Regions from separate parts of the Variovorax sp. Soil_C_17 genome, predicted to be linked through region 2. Evidence: riboswitches for the same ligand, from Rfam matches in the RefSeq annotation. Region 2 holds a riboswitch; the other holds the start of a gene.
What was found. A riboswitch is a leader RNA that binds a small molecule or an ion and turns the genes downstream of it on or off. The one in region 2 is predicted to bind glycine.
Positions count from the first base shown of each region.

Region 1: it holds a riboswitch for glycine, as region 2 does, so the genes downstream of both, gcvT (glycine cleavage system aminomethyltransferase GcvT) here and AC3A6Y_RS06490 (D-amino acid dehydrogenase) in region 2, are expected to answer to the same signal.

Region 1 covers NZ_JBDGIT010000002.1:547,043-561,375, reverse strand. The annotation lists gene AC3A6Y_RS11295 (hydantoinase B/oxoprolinase family protein) at 1-447, opposite strand, end outside; gene AC3A6Y_RS11290 (MFS transporter) at 504-1,793, opposite strand; gene AC3A6Y_RS11285 (putative hydro-lyase) at 1,831-2,634, opposite strand; gene AC3A6Y_RS11280 (LysR family transcriptional regulator) at 2,707-3,612, opposite strand; gene denD (D-erythronate dehydrogenase) at 3,724-4,740, shown strand; gene AC3A6Y_RS11270 (TRAP transporter substrate-binding protein) at 4,781-5,752, shown strand; gene AC3A6Y_RS11265 (TRAP transporter small permease) at 5,837-6,331, shown strand; gene AC3A6Y_RS11260 (TRAP transporter large permease) at 6,328-7,605, shown strand; gene AC3A6Y_RS11255 (hypothetical protein) at 7,851-8,762, shown strand; glycine riboswitch at 8,781-8,879, shown strand; glycine riboswitch at 8,895-9,007, shown strand; gene gcvT (glycine cleavage system aminomethyltransferase GcvT) at 9,044-10,216, shown strand; gene gcvH (glycine cleavage system protein GcvH) at 10,263-10,634, shown strand; gene gcvP (aminomethyl-transferring glycine dehydrogenase) at 10,681-13,584, shown strand; gene AC3A6Y_RS11235 (histidine phosphatase family protein) at 13,664-14,333, shown strand, end outside.
Region 2 covers NZ_JBDGIT010000001.1:1,335,204-1,349,536, reverse strand. The annotation lists gene AC3A6Y_RS06505 (MFS transporter) at 1-942, opposite strand, end outside; gene AC3A6Y_RS06500 (hypothetical protein) at 966-1,811, opposite strand; gene AC3A6Y_RS06495 (helix-turn-helix domain-containing protein) at 1,933-2,667, shown strand; glycine riboswitch at 2,738-2,841, shown strand; glycine riboswitch at 2,846-2,951, shown strand; gene AC3A6Y_RS06490 (D-amino acid dehydrogenase) at 3,045-4,313, shown strand; gene AC3A6Y_RS06485 (LysR family transcriptional regulator) at 4,317-5,198, opposite strand; gene AC3A6Y_RS06480 (tripartite tricarboxylate transporter substrate binding protein) at 5,332-6,315, shown strand; gene AC3A6Y_RS06475 (M20 aminoacylase family protein) at 6,324-7,496, shown strand; gene AC3A6Y_RS06470 (FIST signal transduction protein) at 7,493-8,761, opposite strand; gene AC3A6Y_RS06465 (PhaM family polyhydroxyalkanoate granule multifunctional regulatory protein) at 8,794-9,570, opposite strand; gene AC3A6Y_RS06460 (copper chaperone PCu(A)C) at 9,640-10,143, opposite strand; gene AC3A6Y_RS06455 (TonB-dependent receptor) at 10,172-12,499, opposite strand; gene AC3A6Y_RS06450 (DUF2946 family protein) at 12,601-12,954, opposite strand; gene AC3A6Y_RS06445 (cystathionine gamma-synthase family protein) at 13,094-14,333, opposite strand, start outside.

The DNA.
Region 1 (14,333 bases), on a different contig from region 2:
GTCCAGCGCGCGTATCACCTCGCCGTCTGCGGCCACCCGTTCGTCGGCCTCGATCACGCGCTCGTAGAGCAGCTCGGGCAGCACGATGCGGCGCTCGAAGAGGCGCGGCCGGGCCTGGGTGGCAATGCGCAGTGCGTCGCGAAAGCCGCCGGTGGCGACGAGCACGGTGCGCTCGCCCTTGCGCTCCAGCAGCGCGTTGGTGGCCACGGTGGTGCCCATCTTCACGCACTCGACGCGCTCGGGCGTGACCAGCTCCCCGGCGCTCAGGCCCAGCAGCCGGCGGATGCCCTCCACCGCCGCGTCGCGGTACTGCTCGGGGTTCTCCGACAAGAGCTTGAGGGTGTGCAGGCGGCCTTCGGGGTCGCGCCCGACCAGGTCGGTGAACGTGCCGCCGCGGTCGATCCAGAACTGCCAGCGCGAAGGGGTCGAAGAGGTATGCGGATTCATGGGAAAGGAGATGAGGGGTTTCCGGGCGTGGAGGCGCCTGGGGGTGAGCCTGGTTTTCAGTTCTGGTGCAGGTCGCGGCCGCGCGTCTCGGGCAGGCACAGCGCGACCACGACGACCATCGCGTAGGCCACTGCCGCGCACACGCCGATCGACGTGCCCAGCGACATGTGCATGCGGTCGCTCAGCACACCCACGAGGGCCGGGAAGGTGGCGCCGATGCCGCGCCCGAAGTTGTAGCAAAAGCCCTGCCCCGAGCCGCGCAGCTCGTTGGGGAACAGCTCGGCGAGGAAGGCGCCTGCGCCGCTGAAGATGCCCGACATGAAGAAGCCCAGCGGGAAGCCCAGCACCAGCATCAGGCCGTCGGTGATCGGCAGCAGCGTGTAGGCGTACACAAGCGTGCCGGCGCCGATCGCGAACAGGATGAAGGCCAGCCGGCGCCCCAGGCGGTCTGACAGGTAGGCGCCGCACAGATAGCCGAGAAAGGCTCCGGCGATGAACATGAACTGGTAGCCGCCGGAGCCGAGCACCGTGAGGTGGCGCTCGTTCTTCAGGAAGGTCGGCAGCCAAACGCCGATGGCGTAGTAGCCGCCCTGCATGCCGGTGAACAGCAGGCTCGCGAGCACCGTGGTGCCCAGGATGCCCGGCTTGAAGATCGCGAGGAAGTTGCCGCTGCGCTCGCCGCGGGCGATGGCGGCGCGCGTCTGCACATAGATTTCGGGGTCGCGGATCGAGCGGCGGATGAAGACGATCAGCACCGCCGGCAGCAGCCCCAGCAGGAACATCACGCGCCACGAGATCTCCGGCGGCAGGAAGGAGAACAGCGCCATCGACACCAGCACCGCCGCCCCCCAGCCCACGGCCCAGCTGCTCTGCACCAGGCCCACCGCCTTGCCGCGGTAGGCCGGCCGGATCATCTCGGCGATCAGCACCGAGCCCACCGCCCATTCGCCGCCGAAGCCCAGGCCCTGCAGCGTACGCGCGATCAGCAGCTGCTCGGGGGTCTGCGCCAGCCCGCAGGCGAAGGTGAAGATCGCGAACACCAGGATGGTGAGCTGCAGGATGCGCACGCGCCCGTAGCGATCGGCCAGGATGCCGGCCAGCCAGCCGCCCAGTGCCGAGGCGACCAGCGTGGCGGTGCCGATGAAGCCGACCTCGGTCTTGCTCATGCCCCACATCGTGAGCAGGATGGGCGTGACCAGCGGCAGCGTGTAGTAGTCGAAGGCATCGACGGCGTAGCCGCTGAAGGATGCGGCCAGCGTGCGCTTCTCGTTGCGGTCGAGCGTCGTCAGCCAGCTGCCGCCGGTCGGCGCATCGGCGGCGGGGTGAACGGGTTCCGCGGTGTTCATGCGTTTGTCTCCTTGGTTTCTTGAATCGGGGTCTTGGCTAGAAGCTCGCCAGGCGGTGATGCGGCAGGTCGGTGACCAGCATCGCGCCCGGCGCGTGGGTGATGGCGAAGGGCAGCCGCGCTTCGGCCAGCGCGGCCTGGGGCGTGACGCCGCAGGCCCAGAACACCGGCAGCTCGTCGGGCATGACTTCGACCGGGTCTCCGTAGTCGGGATGGGCGAGGGAACGGATGCCGATCAGCGCCGGGGCGCCCAGATGCACCGGCGCGCCGTGCACGGCCGGAAAGCGCGCGGTGACCTGCACCGCGCGAATCGCATCCGCCGCCCGCAGCGGGCGCATGGAGCAAACCATCGGGCCGCGAAAGACGCCGGCCGGCACGGTGGCGATGTTCGTGCGGTACATCGCGACGTTGCGTTGCTGCACGACGTGCCGCAGTGCGATGCCTTCGGCCATCAGCGCATGCTCGAAGGTGAAGGAGCAGCCGATGACGAAGCTCACCAGGTCTTCGCGCCACAGCGCACGCACGTCGCCGGGCTCGTCGATCAGCTCGCCGCCCTGCCACACGCGGTAGCGCGGCAGGTCGCTGCGGATGTCGATGTCTTCGCCCAGCATCGGCAAGGCAGGATCGCCCGGCTCCGACACGCCCAAGAGCGGACAGGGCTTGGGATTGGCCTGGCAGTAGCGCAGGAAGTCCGCGGCATGCGATTTCGGCAGGATGACCAGGTTGCCCTGGACGTGCGCGCTCGCCAGGCCGCTGGTGTGCGATTGCAGCGCGCCGCTGCGGGCTGCGAGGCGCACGTCGCGCGCGCTGCTCGCGGCGTCGGGAACTTGAAGCGTCGACATGGAGGCGTCCGTGAGGTGATGGAGCGGATTGTGGGAATCCGCACTCCCGAACGCCAACGCAAAGTTTCTTGCTCAGCCCATCGATTTTTTCGATGACCTGGAACCGTGCGAGGCATGCACCACGGCGGAGCCGAGCGCAGCCTCGAGCAGCGGCGAGGAGGGATCGTCCCGGTAGCTCGCGTAGATGGGCAGCGGCTCCAGCGTGTCCTCGCAGGGCAGCACCCGCAGCGGCAGGCGCCGCGCCAGCGGCTCGACCACGGCCCGCGGCAGGGTGGCGACGCCGAAGCCGGCCTCCACCAGCTGGGCCATCGCCGAGATCGACGAGATGGCATGCACGCGCGGCGCGGGACTGCCCGCATCGCGGAACAGCTCCAGCAGCGCCACGTGCGGCTGCGAGCCGCGCTGGAAGGTGAGCAGGTCCAGCGCGAGCAGGTCGTGGAGCTTGTAGCGCCGCCGCAGGTGCAGCTCGCGGTGACCGACGAAGCACATCGGCATCGGCGGCACCGCACGCGTGCGCACGCCGTCGCCTGCGGCGGGCAGCGCGGCGAAGATCAGGTCCTGCTTGCCGCGCTGCAACTGGTCGACCAGCACCGGCGTGGTTTCGACCGTGAGCTCCAGCTCGAAATCGGGATAGGTCGCCTGCATGTGCTTGAGCCAGCCGGTGAGCCAGCTGTGGATCACCGATTCAATGGCGCCCACGCGCAGCACGGTCGCGCGCACCGCGCCGGAGCCCATCTCGGCCTTGATGTGCATCTGCATTTCGAGCAGGCGCTGGGCGAAGGCATGGAAGCGCTGGCCGGCCACCGTCAGGCGGAACTGCTTGTCGCGGCGGTCCAGCAGCAGCACGCCCAGTTCGCGCTCGAGGGCTGCGATGCGGCTGGAGAGGGCCGACTGCGTGAGATGCAGCTTCTCGGCGGCCCGCGTGACGCTCTTGAGGGCGACGGCCCAGTGGAAGGCTTCGACGAATCGCAGGTTCATGAGGGATGGGTGGTGGATTCGGAAAGCATTGCACCATGTCTTGCTCCCTCTTCCCGCTTGCGGAGCAGAAGTCGATACAGGCGATAGACTGGGCGCCCCCAAGGAGACACCATGCACATCGTCATCACCGGCGGCGCCGGTTTTCTGGGCACGCGCCTGGCGCGCACGCTGCTGGCCCAAGGCACGCTCGCACTGGCCGGCGCCACGCCACGGACCATCGAGCGCATCACGCTGGTCGACCGCACCCCGCCCCAGGCCGATCTCGCAGCCGACACCCGCATCGCGGCCGTCGCAGGCGACCTCAACGCCCAGCTGGCCGACGCCGACGCCGGCTACTGGGCCGATGCCGACGCCGTCTTCCACCTCGCCGCCGCCGTCAGCGGCGAATGCGAAGCCGACTTCGACCTCGGCATGCGCAGCAACTTCGGCGCCACCAATGCCCTGCTCGAACGCCTGCGCAGCGCCGGCACCGCCCCGGTGCTGGTGTTCTCCAGCTCGCTCGCGGTCTTCGGCAACTCGCCCGAGCAACCGCTGCCCGAGGTCATCGACGACAACACGCTGCCCACGCCGCAGACCAGCTACGGCATCCAGAAGTTCATCGGCGAGCAGCTGGTGGCCGACTACACCCGCAAGGGCTTCGTCCGCGGCCGCAGCGTTCGGCTGATGACGGTGAGCGTGCGCCCGGGACTGCCCAACGGCGCGGCTTCGGGCTTCTTCAGCGGCATGATCCGCGAGCCGCTCGCCGGCCTCCGCGCAGCCGTCCCGGTGCCCGACGACACCCTGGTGGCGCTGGCCTCCCCGGCGCGCACCGTCGAAGGCATCATTCGCGCCGCCGAGGCCAGCGATGCGCAATGGGGCCCGCGCACCGCGCTCAACCTGCCCTCGCTCAGCCTCACGGTCGGCGAGATGGCCACGGCGCTCGAACGCGTGGCCGGCAAGGCCGCCACCGCCCTGCTCGACCGCACGCCCGATCCGGCCGTCCAGCGCATCGTGAAGAGCTGGCCGGGCCGCATCGAGGCACGCCGCGCGCGCGGCCTGGGCCTCCTGCCCGATGCCAGCTTCGAGGACGTGATTCGCGATTACGTCCGTGAAAATCCCGACGCCGTGAAGCTGCCTACCAATGCATAGTCATACGTTTGCAAAACGTCACATCGACAGGAGACTCCCCATGAAGTTGAACCGACTGGCCGCCGGCCTCGTCCTCGGCCTCGGCATGGCCTGCGCGGCATTCGCGCAGACGGCCATGAAGATCAGCATCTCGACCGCGCAGAACTCCCACCAGGGCGTTGCGATCGACGCCTTCGCCAAGGAAGTGGCGGCCCGCACCAACGGCCGCTACAAGATCGAGACCTTCTACAACGGCTCGCTCGGCGGCGAGCGGGAGTCGATCGAGGCGGTGCAGCTCGGCACCCAGGAACTCGCCTTCTCCTCCACCGGGCCGGTGCCCAATTTCGTGCCCGAGGCCAAGATCCTCGACGTGCCTTTCCTGTTCCGCGACAAGGCCCATGCGCGCGCGGTGCTCGACGGGCCGATCGGCCAGGAGCTGCTGACCAAGTTCGACGCCAAGGGCTTCAAGGCCCTGGCCTGGGCCGAGAACGGCTTCCGCCACATGACCAACAGCAAGCGCGACGTCAAGGGGCCGGAAGACCTCAAGGGGCTGAAGATGCGCACTATGGAGAACCCGGTGCACATCGCGGCCTACAAGGGCCTGGGCATCATCACCACGCCGATGGCCTTCCCGGAGGTGTTCACGGCGCTGCAGCAGGGCACGGTCGACGGCCAGGAGAACCCGCTGTCGGTGATCATGGCGGCCAAGTTCTCGCAGGTGCAGAAGCACCTGTCGCTGACCGGCCATGTCTACTCGCCCTGCATCTTCCTGATGAACAAGGCCGCCTTCGACAAGCTCAGCGCCGCCGACAAGACCGCCTTCCTCGAGGCCGCCAAGGTGGCCGCGAAGGCGAATCGCGACCGCGTCGACCAGGACGACGCCAACGGCGTGAAGGAGCTGCGCGCCCAGGGCATGACCGTGATCGAGAACGTGGACAAGGCCAAGTTCGTCACCACCCTCGCCCCCGTCAACGCCGAGTTCGAGAAGCAGTTCGGCAAGGCCAACATCGACAAGATCCGCAACTTCCAGTGATCCTGTTGCCGCGATGACCCGCGGCGCACGCCCGCGCAGCACCGGCTGGCGGGCGTTTTTTATCGACTCTTGCGTGCCTTGCCCATGAAATCCGCCTTCCTACGCCTCGACCACTGGACCAGCTCGCTGTCCATGGCCGTCGCCTGCCTCATGCTCGTGGTCGCCTCGGCGCTCGGCGTGTTCCAGATCGTCACCCGCTTCGTGCTCGAGCAGCCGGCCGAATGGTCGGAGATCCTGATCCGCGTGAGCCTGATCTGGATGGTCTTCATGGGCATCCCCACCGCCTTTCGCCAGGGCGCGATGGTGAGCGTCGACGTGCTGTACCGCTGGAGCCCGCCGAGGATGCGGCGCGTGCTCGACTGGCTGGTGTGCCTGGCCGCGCTGACGCTGATCGCCGTCATCGTCTGGTGGGGCTGGGACTACGCGAAGCGCGGCGGCGTGCAGTCGATGGCGGGACTCGAATCGGTGTCGATGTTCTGGGCTTACGTGGCGATGCCGGTGGGCGGGCTGTTCAGCATCATCGGCATCGTCGGCAACCTGCTCGATCCCCAGCGGCAGGAACTGGAGACCGCGCAATGACGCCCGTCATGGTTACGACGATGGTGGTGTGCTTCGCACTCACCATCTCCGTCGCGGTCTCGATCGGCCTCGCCTCGGTGGTCGGCATCCAGGCCTCGAATGCCAACATGCTGATCTCCGTCAAGGAGATGTTCAACGCGATCAACAAGTTTCCGCTCGCGGCCATTCCCTTCTTCATCCTGGCCGGCAACCTCATGGAGACCGGCGGCATCTCGCGCCGGCTGGTGGATTTCGCCAAGAGCCTGGTGGGCGGCGTGCAAGGCGGCCTGCCGATGACCTGCGTGCTGACCTGCATGATCTTCGCCGCGGTGTCGGGCTCGTCGGTGGCCACCACCTTCGCCATCGGCGCCATCCTGATTCCGGCGTTGATCAAGCACGGCTATCCCACCAGCTACGCGGCAGCGCTGCAGGCCACGAGCGCCGAGCTGGGCGTGATCATCCCGCCCTCGATCCCGATGATCCTCTACGGCGTGAGCGCCGAGGTGTCGATCGGCGAGCTCTTCATCGCCGGCTTCGGCCCGGGCATCCTGATCAGCCTGGCGCTGATGGCCTTCGTCTACGTCTATTGCAAGATCAAGGGCCTGGGCAAGAACGACGGCGACGGCCGGCTGGGCGTCGGCGTCGCCACCTGGCGCGCCGGCTGGGCATTGCTGATGCCGGTGATCATCCTCGGCGGCATCTACGGCGGCATCTTCACGCCGACCGAGGCCTCGGCGGTGGCGGTGCTTTATGCGCTCGTCGTCGGCATGCTGATCTACCGCGAGATCAAGCTGCCGCAGCTCTACGCGGTGCTGCGCAAGTCGGTGATTTCGTCGTCGGTGATCATGTTCATCATCGCCAACGCGGGCCTCTTCGCTTTCCTGATCACGCGCGCCGGCGTGCCCGAGGCCATCGGCCACTGGCTGCAGGCCGTGCTGCAGTCGCCGGCCCTGTTTCTGCTGGGCGTGAATGCGGCGCTGTTCGTCATCGGCATGTTCATCGAGACCAGCGCGGCCATCATCGTGCTGGCGCCCATCCTGGCGCCGGTGGCGATGCACTTCGGGATCGACCCGGTGCACTTCGGGCTGGTGATGGTCGTCAACCTGGCGCTCGGCATGATCACGCCGCCCTTCGGCGTCAACCTGTTCGCCGCCTGCACCGTGGCGCGCATCTCGCTGGACCGCATCGTCACGCACCTGGTGCCCTTCGTGCTGGTGATCCTGGCCTGCCTGATGGTCATCACTTACGTGCCGGGCATCTCGCTGGGGCTGCGCGACCTGGTCTACGCGAAGTAGCCCCCGCGTGGGGGGCCGCAGCCGTGCGCTGAAAACAAGGGTTACAGCATGGACCCCGCCACGGCGCCTTGGCTGACACGCAGCACGCCTCGTTCTTGAATAGGCTTGGAGAGTTGCGGCTGCCTCGCGCAGTCTGTGTCGCCGTTTCCGCGTTCAGGCGGTAACATCTTCATGCGGCCGCAACCGGCGGGGACGCATGGGGCGACAACCCGCCGCTTCTCTTTTCTTCTCTCCACTGAAGGCAAATGACAAGCTACGGTTTCGTTCACTTGGAATTCGGCGACCAGCACCGCGAGCGTTCGCTCCAGGTGCTGGACAAGCTGCGAATCCGCCTGGCCCAGGATGGCGACCGCTTCTCCAGCGTGATCGTCGACAACGCCAGCGCCACGCCTGCCGAAAGCGCGACCGGCACGAACTCCGCGCAAGGCCTGGTGGTCACCGGCGACAACAGCAACCGCGAGTTCTCCGGCTGGGACACCGGCGTCGAGACCCTCCTCGCGCGCGGCGAGCAGCCCGACGTGTGGATCTTCTCGAACGACACGGTGGCCCTCAACCACGCCTGGAGCGAACGGCGGCTCGAGCGCTTCGGCGGCGAGATCCGCAAGCTCGCCCTGCATCCGGGCCCCTGGCTCTTCGGCGAGATCAACGACTTCCCGCGCTCGACGATGACCCCCATGGGGCCGCTGCTCGAATGGGTCTCGACCTACTGCTTCGCGATGAACAACACCCTGCGCCACCGGCTGGGCACGCTTTCGCCCGGCAACGCGCTGCTGGATTCGCTGGTGAACGAGCAGTTCGAGCCCGGCCGCGGCGTGTTCCGCGACCATGTGGGCGAGGCGTATGTCGATTTCGTCTCCGCCTGGCTGATCAGCGACGACGGCGAGGGCGAGCAGAAGCGGCGCCGCTTCAAATGGGATCACGAATGGCACAAGGCCAGCCCGCTCGGCGCCGAGAACTTCGAGGACCTGCGCATGAAGGCGCGCTGCTGCCTCTCGGAACACATGCTGAGCCTGCGCGCGCGCCAGGCAGGCGCCGACATCCGCTCGCCCTACGATGCCCGCAACCTGCGCGAGCACGTGCGGCGCTCCCTGCAGTTCCTCTCGGACAAGCTGTGGGAGAAATTCCTGCTGCGCCGGCTGCGGCTGGAGCGGTCGTAGGCGCGGTTTCCCTTACACTCGACCCGGTCAGGAGAGAGCCCCGCAGCGCGGGGCCGCCGAAGGCGCAGGGCCCCTCGAAGAACGGGCCCGAACGCTCAGGCAAAAGGACTGACGAGGCGCCCGTTTTTCGGGCGTTTCCTTGCTGGAGAGAGGCGGCGCTTCGCTTTTGATGGCGCCTGCCCACCGAAGGAGCAAACCCCGATCGTGGGGCGAATCTCTCAGGTAAAGCGGACAGCAGGGGTGGCCCATGGCTTTGCCGCCATGGATCTGGACTGCCCCTGATGGAGAGTGCCTTGGCCTCTGCTCCCGACGATCTGCAAAAGACCCCGCTGTACAACCTCCACGTGGAGCTCGGCGCCCGCATGGTGCCCTTCGCGGGCTATTCGATGCCGGTGCAATATCCCGCCGGCCTGATGGCCGAGCACAGGCACACGCGAACGGCCGCTGGCCTCTTCGACATCTCGCACATGGGCCAGCTGCGCCTGGTCGGGCCCGATGCCGCTGCCGCCTTCGAGACCTTGATGCCGGTCGACGTGATCGGCCTGGCGCCCGGCAAGCAGCGCTATGGCCTGCTGCTGAACGACGAAGGCGGCATCCTCGACGACCTGATGTTCTTCAACGAGGGCGGCGATTCCATCTTCGTCATCGTCAACGGCGCCTGCAAGGCCGCCGACATCGCCCACATCCAGGCCAGGATCGGCCAGCGCTGCAAGGTGCTGCCCCTGCCCGACAACGCCCTGCTCGCCCTGCAGGGCCCGCAGGCCGCGGCCGTGCTGGCGCGCCTGTCGCCCGGCATCGAGCGCTTCGTCTTCATGACCGGCGGCAAGGTGCAGATCGGCGGCATCGCGGCCTTCGCCACGCGCAGCGGCTACACCGGCGAGGACGGCTTCGAGATCTCGGTCGCCGCCCCTGATGCCGAGGCGCTGGCCCGCCTGCTGCTCGCGCAGCCGGAGGTGCAGCCCGTCGGCCTGGGTGCGCGCAATTCGCTGCGCCTCGAAGCCGGCCTGTGCCTCTACGGCAATGACATCGACACCACGACCACCCCGGTCGAGGCCTCGCTCAACTGGGCCATGCAAAAGGTGCGCCGCAGCGGCGGTGCGCGCGAGGGCGGCTTTCCCGGCGCGGCGCGGGTGCTGGCGCAGCTCACGGCCGACAGCGGCACGGCCGGCCGCCTCGACCACGAGACGCTCAAGCGCAAGCGCGTCGGCCTGGTGGCGCTGGAGCGCGTGCCGGTGCGCGACGGCACGCTGCTCGAGTCCTTCGAAGGCCTGCCCATCGGCCAGGTGACCAGCGGCCTGCTGGGCCCCACGGTCGACCGGCCGATCGCCATGGGCTATGTCGCCCTCGCCTACGCCGAGCCCGGCACCCGCCTGCAAGCCATCGTGCGCGGCAAGCCGGTGCCGATGGAAGTCAGCACCCTGCCTTTCGTGCCGGCACGCTACTGGCGCGGCTAGTTTCTATTTGTTCTTCGTTCTTTCCCCTTCCCCAGGAGCCATGCCAATGACCATCAAATACACCAAGGACCACGAGTGGGTCAACGCCGAAGGCGAAAACGCCACCGTCGGCATCACGCTGCATGCGCAGGATGCGCTGGGCGACGTGGTCTTCGTCGACCTGCCGGAGGTTGGCCAGGGCTATGCCCAGGGCGAAGTCGCCGGCGTGGTGGAGTCGGTCAAGGCCGCGGCCGACGTCTTCATGCCGGTCGCGGGCGAGATCACCGAGGTCAACGAGGCGCTGCGCGCCGACCCCTCGCTGGCCAACAGCGCGCCCGAAGGCGAAGGCTGGTTCTTCAAGATGAAGATCACCGACCCCGCCCAGCTCGATGCCCTGCTCGACAAGACCGCCTACGACAAGTTCGCCGACGAAAACTGAAAAGCCGACAGCCGCCGCGTTTGTTCCCCCTCCCCTGAGCCTCTCCATGCCGAAGTCCTCCCTGCCCTCCTTGCCCACCCTCGCCGATCTCGAGAATGCCGGCGAATTCATCGCCCGCCACATCGGCATCGAGGCCGAGGACGAAGCGCGCATGCTCGCTGCCGTCGGCTCGAAGACGCGCGCCGAGCTGATCGACGGCATCGTGCCGCCGGCCATCCGCCGCAGCCATCCGATGCAGCTTCCCGCGCCCGTGACCGAGGCCGGCGCGCTGGCCGAGCTGCGCGCCATCGCGGCGAAGAACAAGGTGGCGCGCAACTTCATCGGCCAGGGCTACTACGGCACCCACACGCCCGGCGTGATCCTGCGCAACCTGCTGGAGAACCCGGCCTGGTACACGGCCTACACGCCCTACCAGGCCGAGATCTCGCAAGGCCGCATGGAGGCGCTGCTCAACTTCCAGACCATGGTGTGCGACCTGACCGGCATGGCGATCGCCAACGCCTCGATGCTCGACGAGGCCACCGCCGCCGCCGAGGCGATGACGCTCGCACGCCGCAGCGTGAAGAGCAAGAGCAAGGTGTTTCTGGTCTCGGGCGACTGCCATCCGCAGACCATCGAGGTCATCAAGACGCGCGCCGCGCCCCTGGGCATCGAGGTCAAGGTCAGCACCGTCTCCGAGACGCTGCCGCACCTGATGGCCGGCGGCGATTTCTTCGGCGCGCTGGCGCAGTACCCGGCCACCACCGGCCACGTGCACGACCTGCGCCCCCTGGCCGGCCATGCCCACGCCTGCGACGCCGCCTTCTGCGTGGCGGCCGACCTGCTGGCGCTCACCCTGCTGGCCCCGCCCGGCGAATGGGACGCCGACATCGTCTGCGGCACCACGCAGCGCTTCGGCATGCCCCTGTGCAACGGCGGCCCGCATGCGGCGTACCTGGCCTGCCGCGACGAGTTCAAGCGCTCGCTGCCGGGCCGGCTGGTGGGCGTCAGCGTCGACACGCAGGGCCGCCCGGCCTACCGCCTGGCGCTGCAGACGCGCGAGCAGCACATCCGCCGCGAGAAGGCCACCTCCAACATCTGCACGGCGCAGGTGCTGCCGGCGGTGGTGGCGAGCATGTATGCGGTCTACCACGGGCCCGAAGGCCTCACGCGCATCGCGCAGCGCGTGGCGGCTCTCACCGCCATCCTGGCGCAGGGCCTGGAGCAGATGGGCCGCGAGCTGGCCAACGCCACCGCCTTCGACACGCTCACCGTGTTGACCGGCGAGGACACGCCGAAGATCCTGGAGCGCGCCCAAGCCGCATCGATCAACCTGCGCCAGGGCCTGCAGCAGCACCTGGGCATCTCGCTGGACGAGACCAGCACCCGCACCGACATCGAGACCCTGTGGGCCCTGTTCGTGCCCGCCGGCACGCCGATGCCGCGCTTCGAGGAGCTCTCGGCCACGGTCGGCTCGCGCATCCCGCTGGACCTGCGCCGCAGCAGCGACTTCCTCGCGCACCCGGTGTTCAACACCCACAAGAGCGAGACCGCGATGCTGCGCTACATCCGCAGCCTCTCCGACAAGGACCTCGCGCTCGACCGCAGCATGATCCCGCTCGGCAGCTGCACCATGAAGCTCAACGCGACCAGCGAGATGATCCCCATCACCTGGCCCGAGTTCGCGGACATCCATCCCTTCGCGCCCGCCGAGCAGCTGCAGGGCTATGCCGAGCTCGACGCGCAGCTGCGCGCCTGGCTGTGCGAGGCCACCGGCTACGCCGGCATCAGCCTGCAGCCCAATGCCGGCTCGCAAGGCGAGTACGCCGGCCTGCTGGCCATCAAGGCCTACCACGAAGCCCAGGGCCACGGCCACCGCAACGTCTGCCTGATCCCCTCCTCCGCCCACGGCACCAACCCGGCAAGCGCCCAGATGGTGGGCATGAAGGTGGTGGTGACCGCCTGCGACGCGCAGGGCAACATCGACATGGACGACCTCGCGCGCGCCTGCGAGCAGCACCGCGACGACCTGGCCGCGGTGATGATCACCTACCCCAGCACCCACGGCGTGTTCGAGACCCGCGTCAAGGAGCTGTGCGAGATCGTGCATGCGCACGGCGGCCGCGTGTATGTGGACGGCGCCAACATGAACGCGCTGGTCGGCGTGGCCGCGCCCGGCGAGTTCGGCGGCGACGTGAGCCACCTCAATCTGCACAAGACCTTCTGCATCCCGCACGGCGGCGGCGGGCCCGGCGTGGGGCCGGTGTGCGTGGTCGAGGACCTGGTGCCCTACCTGCCCGGCCACGTGAGCGGCGGCCTCCCCTCGAACGGCGTGGGCGCGGTGTCGGCCGCCCCGCTGGGCAATGCGGCGGTGCTGCCGATCAGCTGGATGTACTGCCGCATGATGGGCGCGCCCGGCCTGCAGGCCGCGACCGAGGTCGCGATCCTGAGCGCCAACTACATCAGCGCGCGGCTCAAGGACCATTACCCCACGCTCTACGCCAGCCCGAACGGCCACGTGGCGCACGAGTGCATCCTGGACCTGCGCCCGCTCAAGGACAGCAGCGGCGTGACGGCCGAGGACGTGGCCAAGCGCTTGATCGACTACGGCTTCCACGCGCCCACGCTGAGCTTCCCGGTGCCCGGCACGCTCATGGTCGAGCCGACCGAGAGCGAGCCCTTGGCCGAGCTGGACCGCTTCGTCGACGCGATGATCGTGATCCGCGGCGAGATCCGCCGCATCGAGGAAGGCATCTGGCCGCGCGAGGACAACCCGCTGAAGAACGCGCCGCACACCGCCGACAGCCTGCTGGCCAGCGAATGGACCCGGCCCTACTCGCGCGAGCTCGGCGCCTTTCCCATCGCCTCGGTCAAGGACGCCAAGTACTGGCCGCCGGTGGGCCGGATCGACAACGTCTACGGCGACCGCAACCTGTTCTGCAGCTGCGTGCCGGTGGCCGACTACGCGTGAAGGCGCCCGGTTCGCTTCGGCTGAAATAGGCCTTTGCCTACGGAGCGCGCGGCGAGGGCGTCCTAGCATCCCCTCGCCCATGCAAAGCAACTGGCCCCAAACCCTCTGGATCGTTCGCCACGGCCAAAGCGCCGGCAACGTCGCGCGCGATGCGGCCGAATCCGGCGGGCTTGCGCTGATCGAGCTGGCCTGGCGCGACATCGACGTGCCGCTGTCCGAACTCGGCATCGAGCAGTCGATCGCGCTCGGCGAGTGGTTCGCCCGCCTGCCGGCGCATGAGAAGCCGGAGGTGATCCTCTGCTCTCCCTATGTGCGCGCCCGCGCTACCGCGGAGCTGGTGGCCGAACATGGAGGCCTGTCCGGCGACAGCATCAGGCTGCGCGTGGACGAACGCCTGCGGGAGAAGGAGTTCGGCATCCTCGACCGGCTGACCAAGCTGGGCATCCGCCAGAAACATCCCGATCTGAACGAGCAGCGCCTGCACGTGGGCAAGTTCTACTTCCGCCCGCCCGGCGGCGAGAGCTGGTGCGACGTGATCCTGCGCCTGCGCAGCGTCGTCGAGATGGTGACGCGCGAGTACGCGGGGCGGCGCGTGCTGGTGGTGGGGCACCAGGTGATCGTCAATTGCCTGCGCTACCTGCTCGAGCACATGGACGAGCAGCAGATCCTCGACATCGACCGCCAGGGCGATGTGCCCAACTGCGCCGTCACCTCCTACCGTGCCGAGCGCCGCCAGGAAGAAGACGAGG
Region 2 (14,333 bases):
CGGTACCAGGCCGATCTCCACCTGACGCCGGCTGAGCGTCTCGCACAGCAGCGAGCCGATGCCGATGCCGATCGAGAACACCACCAGCAGCAGCGAGGCCACCTGCTCGTTGCCGTGCAGCACCTCCTTGGCGAAGCTCGGGAACTGGCTCAAAAAGACGGCGCCGAAGAACCACATCCACGAAATGCCCAACAGGGAGCGGAACACCACCAGGTTGCCGTGCGCCAGCCGCAGATTGCGCCAGGTCTCGCTGACCGGATTCCAGTTGATCAACAAGCCCGGATCGGTCGCCGGAATGCGCGGAATCGCCTGCGCCACGCCCCGCCCCACCAGCGCCAGCAGCAGGCAAGCCACGGCCACTGTCGTGTGGCCGATGCCCGGAAGTGCGACCAACAGGCCGCCGGCCACCTGCCCCAGCAGGATGGCGATGAAGGTGCCCATCTCGACCATGCCGTTGCCGCCGGTGAGCTCGCGCGCATCGAGCACCTGCGGCAGGTAGGCGAACTTGACCGGCCCGAAGAGCGTCGAATGCAGCCCCATCAGGAAGACACAGGCCAGCAGCAGCACCGCGTCGGCGCGCATGAAGCCCCAGGCGGCCAGCACCATGATCGCGATCTCGAGATTCTTGACGAAGCGAATCATCTTCGTCTTGTCGTATTTGTCGGTGAGCTGCCCGGCCGTCGCCGAGAACAGCAGGAAGGGCAGGATGAACAGCGCGCCGATCGCCAGCCCCGCCATCGCGGGCGGCATCCAGCTCAGTTGCAGCTGGTAGGTGACCATCACCGTGAAGGCGAACTTGAACAGGTTGTCGTTCGCCGCCCCTGCGAACTGCGTCCAGAAGAAGGGTGCGAAGCGCCGCTGCCCGAGCAGGGCGAACTGGTTGGCGTGCGCGTTCGGCGTGGGCGCGCTGGATGCAACGGAGGCGTCGGCGGGTGTCGTCATTCGAATCGCCCTGGCGGGCTCCTTCAGGCCGTCACGGCGGCCGCGCCCGGATTGTGCCGCAGCGTCTGGCGGCCCATGGCCTGCAGAGCGTGAAGCACGGGCAGCGCCGCCAATGCCGCCGTCAGGTGCTTGAGGCTGTGGCCGGCCAGCAGGTGATGCGTTGCCTCGTAGATGGCACGGTCGGACAGCTCGAACAGCTTGGCCAGCGCATAGAAGAAGATCACCCAGCCCAGCCGCAGGCCGATGGCGCCCGGTGCGGGCTGCCGGACGAGCGCCAGCACGAGCACCAGCAGCATGCCGCCGAACTGGACCAGTGCCCACGGCATCACGTTGCCCGTTTCCTGGCAGACGGCCACCGCCAGCAAGCCGGAGCCGAGCACGAACCAGGCCGCCGGCCAGCCGGCGCGCGCGCTCACCCTTTCGCAGACAGCGCAGCCGATCAGCCCGGCAAAGGCCACCGTCATTCCGGCACGGTCCGCCGCCAGGCGCAGGGCGTCGGGTTGCAGGTGGTAGAAGGCCGAGCCGGCGGCCGTGATGACCAGGCCGGCGAAGAACATCCAGGCGCAGTCGAGCAGGTTGACGGGCGGCTGGGCCACCGCGTGGTGCAGCGGCACCGCGTCCTGCACGTGCTCGTGCGCCTGGTCGTGCCAGTGGAGCCAGCGCAAGCCCCAGACGCCCAGCGCCGCGAAGGGCAGGTTGCTCAGCACGTCCATCGCGTGGGGAAGGCCGAACCAGTCGCGCTCATCGGCAAAGGGGGCGCCACCCGTCCCCGGCGAAGGCAGCGATGGCCCGGCGACTGCCAGCAGCAGAAGCAAGGCGAAGAAGAAGAACAGAACACGTTCGCGGGGGGAGAGGAGCGTGAGGGGCATGGCGGTTCCCGGTGAGAGGTCGGTGCGGCGGAATGTAGGTTGTCAACCTCCGAAGGAGCATCGAGAATCGATACGGAGTACTTTTTCACGCCCGCCGGTATCGAAAACCAATACCCGATCCATGAGCACCACCATCGACCTCGTCCAGGCTCTCAAGAACGAGCTGAAGACCGCCCACATGACCTATGCGGACCTCGCCAAGTCGCTGGACATGGCCGAGTCCAGCGTCAAGCGCATGCTCGCCAAGGGCGACATGCCGCTCACGCGGGTCGATGCGATCTGCCGGGCGCTGAAAATCGACTTCGCCGAACTGGCGCGGCGCGTCGCCGATGCACAGCCGCTGCTCAAGGAGCTGACGCTCGAGCAGGAAAAGGCGGTGGTCAAGGACAAGAAGCTGCTGCTCCTGGCCATCTGCGTGCTCAGCCAGTGGACGCTGGAGCAGATCGTCGCCGCCTACCGGATCAGCGAGGCCGAATGCATCGGCTACCTGGCACAGTTGGACCGCATCGGCATCATCGAGCTGCGACCACTCAACCGCTACCGGCTCAAGCTCGCCAAGACCTTCCGCTGGCGCCCCCACGGGCCGGTGATGGACTTCTTCCGCGAAAACGTGGTGCTGGACTACTACCGCGGCGGCTTCGACGGGCCGGCCGAGGGCCTGCTGCTGGTGCACGGCTCGATCAGCAAGAGCCTGGCCCCGGCCTTCCTCGACCGCCTGCAACGCGTGGCCCAGGATTTCGCCCAGCAGCACCAGACCGACCAGAAGCTCTCGCCCAAGGAGCGCGAGGGCTACACGCTGCTGCTGGGCATGCGCAACTGGGAGTTCGAGCTCTTCACCCGACTTCGCCGGGCCTGAGGCGATCGAGATCGAGGCGGCAGGGCACCCGCAGCCACGCTTGGTGACATGGCCCGGGCCGCCTACAATCCGCCCCACTGCAGGAGAGCGGGCCGCTGCGAGGCGGCCCCACCGAAGGCGCAAACTCCCATAAACGCTCAGGTCGGCTCGCAACCACGAGCCTGTACTGCACCAACTGTCAAAGCCGTCTGGAGAGCCGTCGCGCCACGCGACGCACCGAAGGAGCAAGTCCGCTGCGGGCGCAGCGGATGAATCTCTCAGGTACCGAGGACAGGGGGAGCGGCAACTCGGACGCGTGCGCCGGTTGCTTTTTTCTTTTTCACGAGCTTCCATTGCTTTCGTCGCGTCCGAGCGTTGCAACCTGAAAGGTTCCTGCAATGCGCGTGATCGTTCTCGGCGCCGGCCTGCTCGGCGTCACCTCGGCCTATTACCTCCGCCAACTCGGCCACGAAGTGACCGTGATCGACCGGCAGGCCAAGCCGGCCGCCGAAACCAGCTTCGCCAACGGCGGCCAGATCTCGGTGAGCCATGCCGAGCCCTGGGCCAATCCCGGCGCACCGCTCAAGCTGCTGCAATGGCTGGGCAAGGAAGATGCGCCGCTGCTCTTCCGCCTGCGCGGCGACCTGCGCCAGTGGCTCTGGGGCCTGGCCTTCCTGCGCGAATGCACGCCGGCGCGCACCCGCCGCAACATCGAGCAGATCGTGCGCCTGGGCACTTACAGCCGGGATCTGCTGCAGCAGCTGCGCCGCGACAAGGGACTGCAGTACGAGCAGCGCACCCAAGGCATCCTGCACTTCTACACCACGCAGAAGGAGTTCGACGGCGCGCTCAAGCCGGCCGAGCAGATGCGGGCCCTCGGCTGCGAGCGCCGCGTGGTCTCGGCCGACGAGGCGGTGCGCATCGAGCCGGCGCTGGCCCACATCCGGCCCCAGCTGGCCGGCGCCACCTACACGGCCGAGGACGAGTCGGGCGATGCGAACCGCTTCGCGCGCGAGCTGGTCGCGCTGGCCGCGGCCGACGGCGTGCAGTTCCTCATGAGCCACACCGTCACCGCACTGCGTGAGGCGGGCGGGCGCATCGACCACGTGGAGGCCACCGACAGCGAGGGCCGCTTCCAGCGCATCCGCGGCGATGCCGTCGTGCTGGCGATGGGTTCGCTGTCGCCGCTCTACGCCGCGCCGCTGGGCATCCGGCTGCCGATCTACCCGGCCAAGGGCTACTCGGTCACGCTGCCGGTGAAGGACGCCACGAAGGCACACCAGGTCTCGCTGACCGACGACGAGTACAAGCTGGTTTTCTCGCGCTACACCTCGGAAAGCGGCGACCGGCTGCGCATCGCGGGCACGGCCGAGCTCAACGGCTACGACCGCGACCTCAATCGCGTGCGCTGCGAGGCCATCGTGCGGCGCGTGGAAGCGCTCTTCCCCGGTGCCGGCGACACGTCGCGCGCGCAGTTCTGGACGGGCCTGCGTCCCGCCACGCCCAGCAATGTGCCGCTGATCGGCCGCACGCGCCTGCCCAACCTGTTCCTCAACACCGGCCACGGCACGCTGGGCTGGACCCACGCCTGCGGCTCGGGGAGATCGATCGCGCGCATCGTGAGCGGGCTGAAGCCCGAGGTCGACTTCGCTTTTGCCGGCGCCTGAGGCTCAGTCGCGCATCAGCGCCTGCATCAGCGCGCGCAGGATGGCCAGCGCCGGCGCCTCGGTGCGCCGGCGCAGGGTGACGAGGCCGAAGCGCGCCACGCCATCCATCGGCGGATCCATCTTCAGCTCGACCAGGCCGGGCGCCGCCGCGCGGATGGCCAGCAGCACCGCATCGCTCTGGCGCACCACCTCCACCAGGCTGGGGACCTCCTCGCATTGCAGGGTCACGCAGTGCGCGGGATGCGCCTGCGGGCCGTAGGCCTCGACCAGGGTGCGCGCCACCTCGTCGCTCAGCGGCGTGGAGGCGATCGGGTAGCGCTGCACCGCCTCGAAAGCCACGGAACGCAGCCGCGCGAGCGGATGGCCGCGGCGGCACAGGAAGGTACCGCGCATCTCGCGCACCAGGCCGAGTTCGAGATCGGGCGCCGGCTCCAGCGAGCGCGCATCGACCACCAGCGCATCGAGGCTGCGCTCGCGCAGCGACTGCACGAGCAAATCTGTGCCGCCGCGCGCCACCGCCACGCGCATCCTCGGGTGATGCTTCGCCATGTGCATCAGGAAGGGCGTCATCAGCATCGCGCCCGGGCCGGAGCCCATGCCGATGCGCACCGTGCCGCCCTCCCCTTCACGCAGCCGCCGGCCGCTGTCGCGCAGCTCGTCGGCCTCGGAGACCAGGTGGCGCGAGCGCTCCAGCACCTCGCGGCCGAAGGCGGTGAGCTCGTTGCTGCGGCCCACGCGGTCGAACAGTGGCATGCCGAGCTCATCCTCCAGCGCACGGATGCTGCGGCTCAGGGCCGGCTGGGTCAGATGCAAGGCCTGCGCGGACTTGCTGAAGGAGCCTGTGTGGGCCAGCGAGATCAGATGCCTGAGTTGGACCAGCGTCATGGCGAAGGCCTGCGAAGAGCTGCATTGAACTCATGCTAATGCAGCCAACAATGCATTGGACGTCAACAGTACCCGCTCCTAGCATTCGTCCGCATCCGGCAATCGCGCCGGCGCCCCACCCGGAGTTCCACCGATGACATCGTTCTTCCAGCGTTCGCATCTCCTCGCCTGTGGCCTGTTGCTGGCCGTGGGCGCGGCCTTCGCCCAGAGCTACCCCGCCAAGCCGGTCACCCTGATGGTCCCGTATCCTGCCGGCGGGCCGTCCGATGCCTTGGCGCGCATCTTTGCCACCCCGTTGGGCAAGGAGCTGGGCCAGCAGGTGCTGGTCGAGAACCTCGGCGGCGTCAGCGGTGCGATGGCGGCACAGAAGGTGCTGGCGGCGCCGCCCGATGGCCACTACATCTTCCAGGGCTCTGCCAACGAGGTGATCCTCTCGCCGCTGGCCAATGCGGCCGTGAAGCTCAAGACCGAGGACTTTCGCCTGGTGCATCCGGTGGCCGATGCGGTGATGGTGTTCGTCGCCCGCAAGGACCTGCCGGCCAACAGCGTGGACGAGCTGATCGCGCTGGCCCGCAAATCGACCGACCAGCCGCTCTCCTACGGCAGCGTGGGCGTCGGCTCGCTCTACCACCTGATCCTGGAGAAGGTGCAGCAGGATGCCGGCATCAAGCTGATGCACGCACCCTACAAGGGCAATGCGCCGCTGCTGCAGGACCTCGGCGGCGGGCAGGTCGACTTCGCCGTGCTGGTCTACAGCGCGGCCATGGGCGCGCTGGCCGAGCAGGGCCGGCTCAAGGTCATCGGGCAGCTGGGCACCCAGCGCTCCGAGCTGCTGAAGAACGTGCCCACCGCGAGCGAAGGCAAGGAGCTGAAGAACTTGAGCTACAAGATCTGGAGCGGCTTCATGGTGCCGAAGAACACGCCGGAGGACGTCGTGCAGAAACTGCACAAGGCCATCGGCGCGACCCTGAAGGACCCTGCGGTGCGCACGCAGCTCGCGGCCCAGACTCAGGTCGCGTCGCCACCGATGTCGCTGGCCGAATCGACCAAGTTCTTCGAGGCCGAGACCGCGCGCTACCGGGATATCGCCAAGTCCATCCACCTGCAACCGCAGTAAGCCGAATCATGAGCACGCTCCTCGAAGACCTGCACGCGCGGGCCGATGCCTTCATCGACATCCGCCGCGACATCCACCGCCATCCCGAGCTCGGCTTCGACGAGCACCGCACCTCCGCGCTGGTCGCCGAGCGGCTCGAAGCCTGGGGCTACCAGGTCGAACGCGGCCTCGGCGGCACCGGCGTGGTCGGACGGCTGGTGCGCGGCGACGGCGAACGCCGCCTGGGCCTGCGCGCCGACATGGACGCCCTGCCCATCGACGAAAGCACCGGCCTCGCCTACGCGAGCAGCCACGCCGGCGTGATGCATGCCTGCGGCCATGACGGCCACACCGCGATGCTGCTCGCCGCCGCGCACCACCTGGCCGAGCGCGGGCGCTTTTCCGGCACGCTGAACCTGATCTTCCAGCCGGCCGAGGAGGGCGGCGGCGGCGCCTTGCGCATGATGGAGCAGGGGCTGTTCGACAAATACCCCTGCGATGCCATCTTCGCGATGCACAACATGCCCGGCTTGCCGCAGGGCCGGCTGGCGCTGCGCGACGGGCCGGCGATGGCCTCCTCCGACTACGCGACCGTCACGCTCACGGGCGTCGGCGGCCACGGCGCAATGCCGCATCGCACGGCCGACCCGATCGTGGCGGCGGCGAGCATCGTGCTGGCGCTGCAGACCATCGTGTCTCGCAACATCGACCCTCTGCAGATGGCGGTGGTGACGGTGGGCGCCATCCACGCCGGCAAGGCCAACAACGTGATCCCGCAGGGCGCCACGCTGGAGCTCAGCGTGCGCGCGCTCGACCGCGAGGTCCGCGTCAGGCTCGAGCAGCGCATCAAGGCGCTGATCGCGGCACAGGCCGAGAGCTTCGGCGTGCAGGCGCGCATCGACTGGCGGCCCGGCTATGCCGTGCTGGTCAACACGCCGGAAGAAACCGCCTTCGCGCGCGAGGTGGCGCTGGAACTGCTGGGCCCCGAGCGGGTCACGCTGCAGGGCCCGGCGCTGCCCGGCAGCGAGGACTTCGCCTTCATGCTGGAACGCGTGCCCGGCAGCTACCTGCTGATCGGCAACGGCGAAGGCGACAGCCACGGCGCCTGCATGGTGCACAACCCCGGCTACGACTTCAACGACGGCAACGTGGCGATCGGCGCGGCCTACTGGGTGCTCCTGGCCGAGCGCTTTCTGCGCTAGTCGTTCGCTGCAAACACCGTCAGCACGCCGGTATAGCCATACAGGTGGTGCCGCGCGATCTCCCCCGCGGCGAAGAAGCCGACCAGCGGCACATCGCCCAGGGCATGGCGCACGATCTGCAACTCGGCGCCGGGCGCACCGAAGTGCGGGCCACCGCGCCCCGAGCAGCTCACGTACACCGCGCCCGCGATGCGGCGCGCCGGATGGGGCGCGGCCTCGGCCTCGCCGGCCGCCACCGCACGCGCGGTGGCGAGCGTCTGCTCCTGCGGCTCCAGCTCCTCGCGGATCTCGGCGCAGATGCGCATCAGGTCGGCGCGCGCCGCCTGTGCGTTGCGGCGCACGAAGCTCATGCGCATGCCGGCCTCGGCCACATCGGCGATCGCGATGCCGCGGCGCGTGGGATCGAGACCGATGATGTGGCGCACCAGCACGTCGGCGCCCAGGTCGCCGGTGCGCCGGATGCCGTCGCTGCCCGCGTCGACCAGGCCCACCAAAGTGCCGCGCACCGCCTCGATCGCTTCCTGCGGTGCTTCCAGCGAGACGCGCAGCTCGGCCAGCAGCACGTCCAGCGCCGGCTCGCCGTCTAGCCTGAGCAGCAGGTTGCCCTCGGCCTCGGTAATCTCGCGCTCGCGCGACACCGGCTGGCAGCCCTGGGTGACGCGCGACACCAGGCGAACGCCCTCACCGAAGACCACCCCGGACAGCCCTCCCGAGAACACGCCGCCCGCGGCGCCATGGCCGCGGATGTTGCCGTTGCCGCCGATGGCGAACTGCAGGGCGTCGCCCCGGCCCGAGGACAGGCCGCCGAAGAGGTAGCCGGTATCTGTGCGCCCGGCCATCTCGGCCACCAGCTCGGTGAGGTCCGGCGTGCCAGGGTCGGCATGCACCAGCGCCGTGTGAGCCGCGAAGCCGCTCATCTCCGAGCCGGCCAGCGGCGCCACGCCCGAGAACACGCGGTACTGGTCGCTCGGAAGCATGCACAGCATGACGGACAGCGCCGGCTCGTCGATGTACTCGGCGTTGTTGGCCGAGATGCCGACAGCGACGGTGCCCGACCAGTCGGTGATCTCGGGCAGCTCGGCACCCAGGTGATCCAGGATCTCCTGTGCCTCGGTCCCATAGTGATCCGTGATGTAGAGCAGGCCGAGCGTGGGCGAGTGCGCATAGTCCGGCAGCGCCATCTGCGCCCGGAGTTGCGCGAGCACCAGCCCGGCTGCCATGCGCCATTGGGGATGGGTGGCGTGGCCCGTGGGAAACAGCTTCATGGACTCGGACTCCCCGGCAACGTGGTTGGAAATCAGCGCTGGCGCGTTCGCTTGGCGCTCGTCGTCTTCTTGGCCGCGGCCGGCGCTTTCTTCGCGGCAGTCGCCGTCTTGCGTGCCGGCGTGCGCGCGGCCGCGCCCGTGGCCTGGCCGACCGCCTCCGCCAGCGGCTGGCCCGCGGCGGGCACCTTCATCTGCGAGGCGTCCTTCAGGGCCGAACTGGCGATCTGCTGGAACTGCTGCGTGAGCGCCCCCCACCACTGAAGCGGGTCCACCACGCCGGCATTCGCGGCCTCCGGCGCGGCGGGGCCGTTGGATCGCTTGGCCTTGGCGGCGCGCTTGGGCGCCGGCACTTCGACCGCCTCCTCCGGCTCGGCGGCTTCTTCCGGTTCGGCGGCTTCTTCCGGTTCGGGTTCGGGTTCAGGCTCGGGCGCCTGCGCGCGAGGTGCGGGTGCCGCCGAGGCGGCCGGGGCCGGCGGCGTCGCGGCCGACCGCGTGAAGGCGTTCGCCAGATCTTCCATGCGCAGGTTCATGCCGCGCAGGGTGGACAGCGTCATCTTCTGCACCTCCAGCGCCTGGATGGTGGCCTTGAGCGCATGACCGTTCTGCTCCAGCCAGTACTGCACGGTCTTGAGCTCCTGGATGCGCTTGTCGACCTCCTCGACGCTGAGCGTCGGCGCAACCCAGCTCGACAGGCTCGGCATGCCCGGCACGGCGCTGTTCCCGCCGCCCGACGCGCCGCTCGCAAGACTCTGGAGAAAGTCGAATCCCGGAACGAACTGGCTGAAGGCGAAGGGCTTGGCGTCGCTCATGGGGCGGTCTCCTGCGAGGGGGTTTTTGTGTCCGGGCAGCTTACTCCATGCGCAGGGCCCTGGGGCCTCTCAGTGCTTGTGCGCGCCGCTCGCGGGCGCGACGGGTCCGGCCAGCACCGGCACCTTCAGGTCGAGCGTGCTCTTCTGCCCCTTGGCGTCCTCGAAACGCAGCGTCAGCGGCACGGTGCTGTCCCTGGCCAGGGGCTGCTTCAGGTCCATGAGCATCAGGTGATAACCGCCGGGCTTGAGCTCGACGGTCTGCCGGGCCGGCAGCGCGAGCCCGCCCTCCACCGCACGCATGCGCATGGTGTCGCCTTCCATCTTCATCTCGTGGACCTCGGCGACGCCGGCCACGGGCGTGGACGCGCCGACCAGTCGCGCGTCCGCGGGTGCTTTGAGCTTCATGAAGGCGCCGGTGCCGCTCTGGCCGGGCACCGAGGCGCGGACCCACGCATCGCGCACATCGACGGCGGCAGCACCCGGCAAGGGCGCCTGGGCCAGCGCGCCGGCAGCCCCCGCGAGCAGAAAAACGGCGGCGAGGCCCCGGCGAAAAAAGAATGGCTTGTCGTTCATGGCATGGCTCCTATTGGGCAAGTGTGAATCAAAGGTCGAAGCGGAGTTCAGCGCTGTAGGTGCGCTGGGGGTAGGGGTGGAAATTCCAATACTGCTCGTTGTTGGCGTTGTCGATGCCGAAGGCGGCCGACCAGCGCTTGTCGATGCGATAGACGACCCGCAGGTCGACCGTGAAGTACCTGCTGGCGCCGAAGTAGGCATCGGCGTTGACGTCGCTGTTGTCCAGGTTCGAGTACTGGCGGCCGCTGTAGCGCGCCGCCACGGTGAAGGCCCAGCGCGCATCGGGCTTGTAGGTGGCGTAGACGGTGGAGCGCCAGCGCGGCACGCGCGGCTGCCGCTTGCCCACGCTCGCCGGAAAGGCGGCGTTGGCCACGACCTTCGAATCGGCGTAAGTGAGGCTGCTGCCGAGCTCCAGCCCTTTGATGAAGACGTCCTGCCCGGTGTAGGCCAGCTCCAGGCCGGTGGTGCGCACCTTGTCGATGTTCTGCACGCGCGAAACGGTCGAGTTGGCGATGAGCTGGTTGTAGAGCGCATCCTGGGTGGTCTCGTGGAACAGCGTGGCGCGCGCCAGGCCATTGCCCAGGTCCTTCTCGGCCGAGAGCTCGCCGGTCCACGATTTCTCCGGCTTCAGGTTCGGGTCGTTGATGAAGGACAGCGCCCCGCCCGAAGTCGCGCCGTAGAGCTCGCCCACGGTCGGGTAGCGCACCGCGCGACCCACCGAGGCCTTGAGCACCGTGTCCTTGGACATTTGCCAGGCGAGCGCGGCCTTGGGCGACAGGTCCGATTCGCTGCGCGCGGCGTAGACCTGCGAGCTGCCTGCCGTGGCGGTGAAGCCGTCCTTGGCCTGCCAGTGCTCGTAGCGCAGGCCCAGCACGGCCTTCCATCGCGGCGAGAAGCCCCAGCTGTCCTGCACCCAGGCGCTCTGCGTCTGCGCGCGGCCGCCCACATGGCTGACCAAGGCCTGGGGCAGGACCGGCCCGTCCAGCCAGCTGACCAGCACGTTGTTCCTTGCGATGGCGAGCTGGTATGCATCGCGGCCGATGCCGAAGTCGACGATGTGCGCGCCGCCCATGCCCTGCGGCCGCCAGGTGCCTTTGGCGGCCAGCGTGTTCCAGCCGGTGCCGTCCTGGTCCTGCAGCGTGCCGGCGCCGCCGACGGCAGCCAGGGGCAGCGCGACCGTGGGCGCGCGCTGCTGGTCCTTGGCGTAGTCGTACAGGCTGGCCGCCACCTCCCAGTCCCACTCGCCCCGCGTGTTGCTCTTGACGGAGAGGCCGTGCATGTAGTGCGTCTGGCGGTCGCTGGTCAGGGGAAAGGCGGTGGGTGCCAGCGTATGGCTGCGCCCGCCGATGTTGACCGGCCCGCTGTAGACGGGCTGGCCGGCAGCATTGACCAGATAGCTCTCGGGCCGGCCCTCCGAGCTGTTCTGCCACCAGCCCAGTGTGTAGGTGGCACGCACGGTGGGCGAGAAGTCGTAGGCCAGCTTGAGCTTGGCATGGTCCTGCACCGTGTGGTACGCCGTGCCGGTGCCCAGGATGTACCACGGGGTATTGGTGGTGTTCAGGCCCGGCACCGCGCCGAAGACCGGTGGGCCGCCGCGGCCCGGCGCGCCCGAGGCGACGGTGGCGGTGGTGAAGGTCAACGGCTGCCCGCGGCTGTCGGTGCGGTTGATGTCGATCCACCACGACCAGTCGCCGCTCCTGCTGCCCAGCGAGGCGCTGCTCTGCCAGCCGTCGAAGGTCTTGTGCGTGCCGTACAGAGCGAAAGGCTGCGAGAAGTAGCCGGCCTTCACATGCGCTTCGAGCTTCGTCGGCATGCGCGTCACATAGTCGACCACCGCGCCGGCCGAGTTGCCGGGGTAGGCGGCGGAGAAGGGACCGTACATCACGTCCACGCGCTCGATCTCTTCGGGCGTGACCAGGCCCCAGCGCGGCGCGTAGTTCGTGCCGTTGGCAATGCCGTTGCCCAGGTAGTTGGACAACAGGATGCCGTCCGCATAGACCGCCGAGCGCGCGCTGTTGCCGGTGCCCGAGGCGCGGGTCGACAGGATGGCGTGGTTGTAGTCGCCGATGTAGCGCTTGCGCACCAGGAGGCTGGGCAGGTACTTGAGCGCGTCCTCGCTGTCGGTGGCGTTGACGCGGGTTTCGATCTCCTCGCGCGTCACGCCTTCGATGGTGGTGGGAATCTGCGCGGGCAGCGAGGTCGGCTGGCCCCCGGTGACGGTCACCACGCCGAGCGACTTGATGCGCTCGGGCGCCTGCTCGTCGACAGCGGCCGAAGGGGTCTGGGCGAGCCCGGGCCCGGCCAGCCATGGGAAAGCTGCGCCCACGGCGAGCGACAGCACGGTTTTCTTGTTCATGGAAAGCGCTCCTCGGCGCCTCGGAGCGCCGGTGCATTGCAAGGAGATCCGCAAGCACGCGCCGGAAGGGGCGCAGGCTCGCTACGAGATCGACGGCAACCTCAGAGCGCGGGCGGCCCGCGGGCGGGCAGCGGGGCCGCGGTGGCTGCGGCAATGCGCGCGGCCGGGATGGGCCGGACCGCGTGGCCCAGCGGGAGGGGATGCGCCAGCGTCGCGACCCGCTTCGGCGGCGGCGCGCCGGTCAGCAGGCACAGCGGGCAGTCCATGTGGGTGGCGCCCAGTTCCTTCGCCCCGTCCTCGGTCTGGACCACCGCCTTGACGGCGCCGGCGCTGGAGCACACCAGCTCCAGCGTCTGCGGATGCACGATCGGCGAGGCGATCGCCGCGCCCAGCGACAGCGCGAACCACAGCAGCACGAGGCGGCCGAGGTGGTGGGCGTGGCGCAGGCAGGACATGGGGTGGCGATTATCGGGGAGATGAGGTCTCGGCGGCTTGGCGCGGCCTCAGCCCGCCCAGGCCTGCGTCGGTTCGTTGGCCTGGGCGCCGACCCGGCCCGAGTCGAGTTCGTCCAGGCGGCGTGGCGCAGGGCTCCACTCAGCCGTCCAGCGCCGCCGCGAAATCGGCGATGAGCTCGCTCTCGCGCTCCAGGCCGACCGAGACGCGGATCAATCCTTCCGCAATGCCCATCTCGGCGCGCTTGTCCGGCCCGGCTTCCCAGAAGATCGTGGGAGCGACCGGAATGATCAGGGTGCGCGTGTCCCCCATGCCCGTGGCCTTGACGGGGATCTGCAGCCGATTGATGACCGGGATGCAGGCCGCCGCATCGCGCAGCTCGAAGGACAGCAGCCAGGCACCCGCGCCGAACAGTGTGCGCGCCATCGCATGCTGCGGATGCGATTCGAGCATCGGGTAGTACACGCGCGCCACGGCCGGGTGGGCTTCCAGGAAGCGGGCCAGCGCCAGCGCGGTCGCGCTGGTCTGCGCCACCCGCAGCGCCAGGGTCTCGGCGCCCACGGCGATGCGGTGGGCATGGTCCGCGCTGAGGGTGCCGCCCAGGTCGCGCAGGCCCTTCTTGCGCAGCTGCGTCAGGCCCCACTGCTTCGCGTCGCCCTGGCGATAGCCCTCGAAGATGTTGGGACAGGCCTGCCAGTCGAAAAGACCGGTGTCGGTCACCGCACCGCCGAGCGCATTGCCGTGGCCGGCGATGGTCTTGGTCAGGGAGTTCAGCGACAGGCTGGCGCCCACCGTCCGGGGCCGGAACAGTGCGGGCGAGCTGATGGTGTTGTCCACCACGTAGACCAGCCCGCGCTCGGCGCAGACCCGGCCGATGCCCGGCAGGTCCGGCACCTGCGTGCCCGGGTTCGCGATGGTTTCGACGAAGACCATGCGCGTGCCGGGCCGCAGCACGGCGGCCACCGCATCGGCCGAGGCGGCGTCGACGAGGCTCACCTCGATGCCCAGGCCCTGCAAGGTGCCGAGCACGCTGTGGGTGTTGCCGAAGAGGTGGCGGCTCGCCACCAGGTGGTCGCCCGCGCGCAGCAGGGTCAGAAACACCGCCGACACCGCTGCCATGCCGGTCGCGAAGCACACTGTGCCCACGCCCTCCTCCAATGCCGTGATCTTCGACTCCAGCGCGGCCGTGGTCGGCGTGCCCTGGCGCGCGTAGTTGAAGCGGTTCTTCAGACGACCCTGGAACACGCCGATCAGGTCCTCCACCCGCTCATAGCCATACTGCACCGAGGGGTTCACGGCCATGTGGACACCGCCCTGCTCGGCGCCGAATCGGCGGTCGGCGTGCAGGAGTTGGGTGATCGGATCGGGGGTGTCGGGAGGC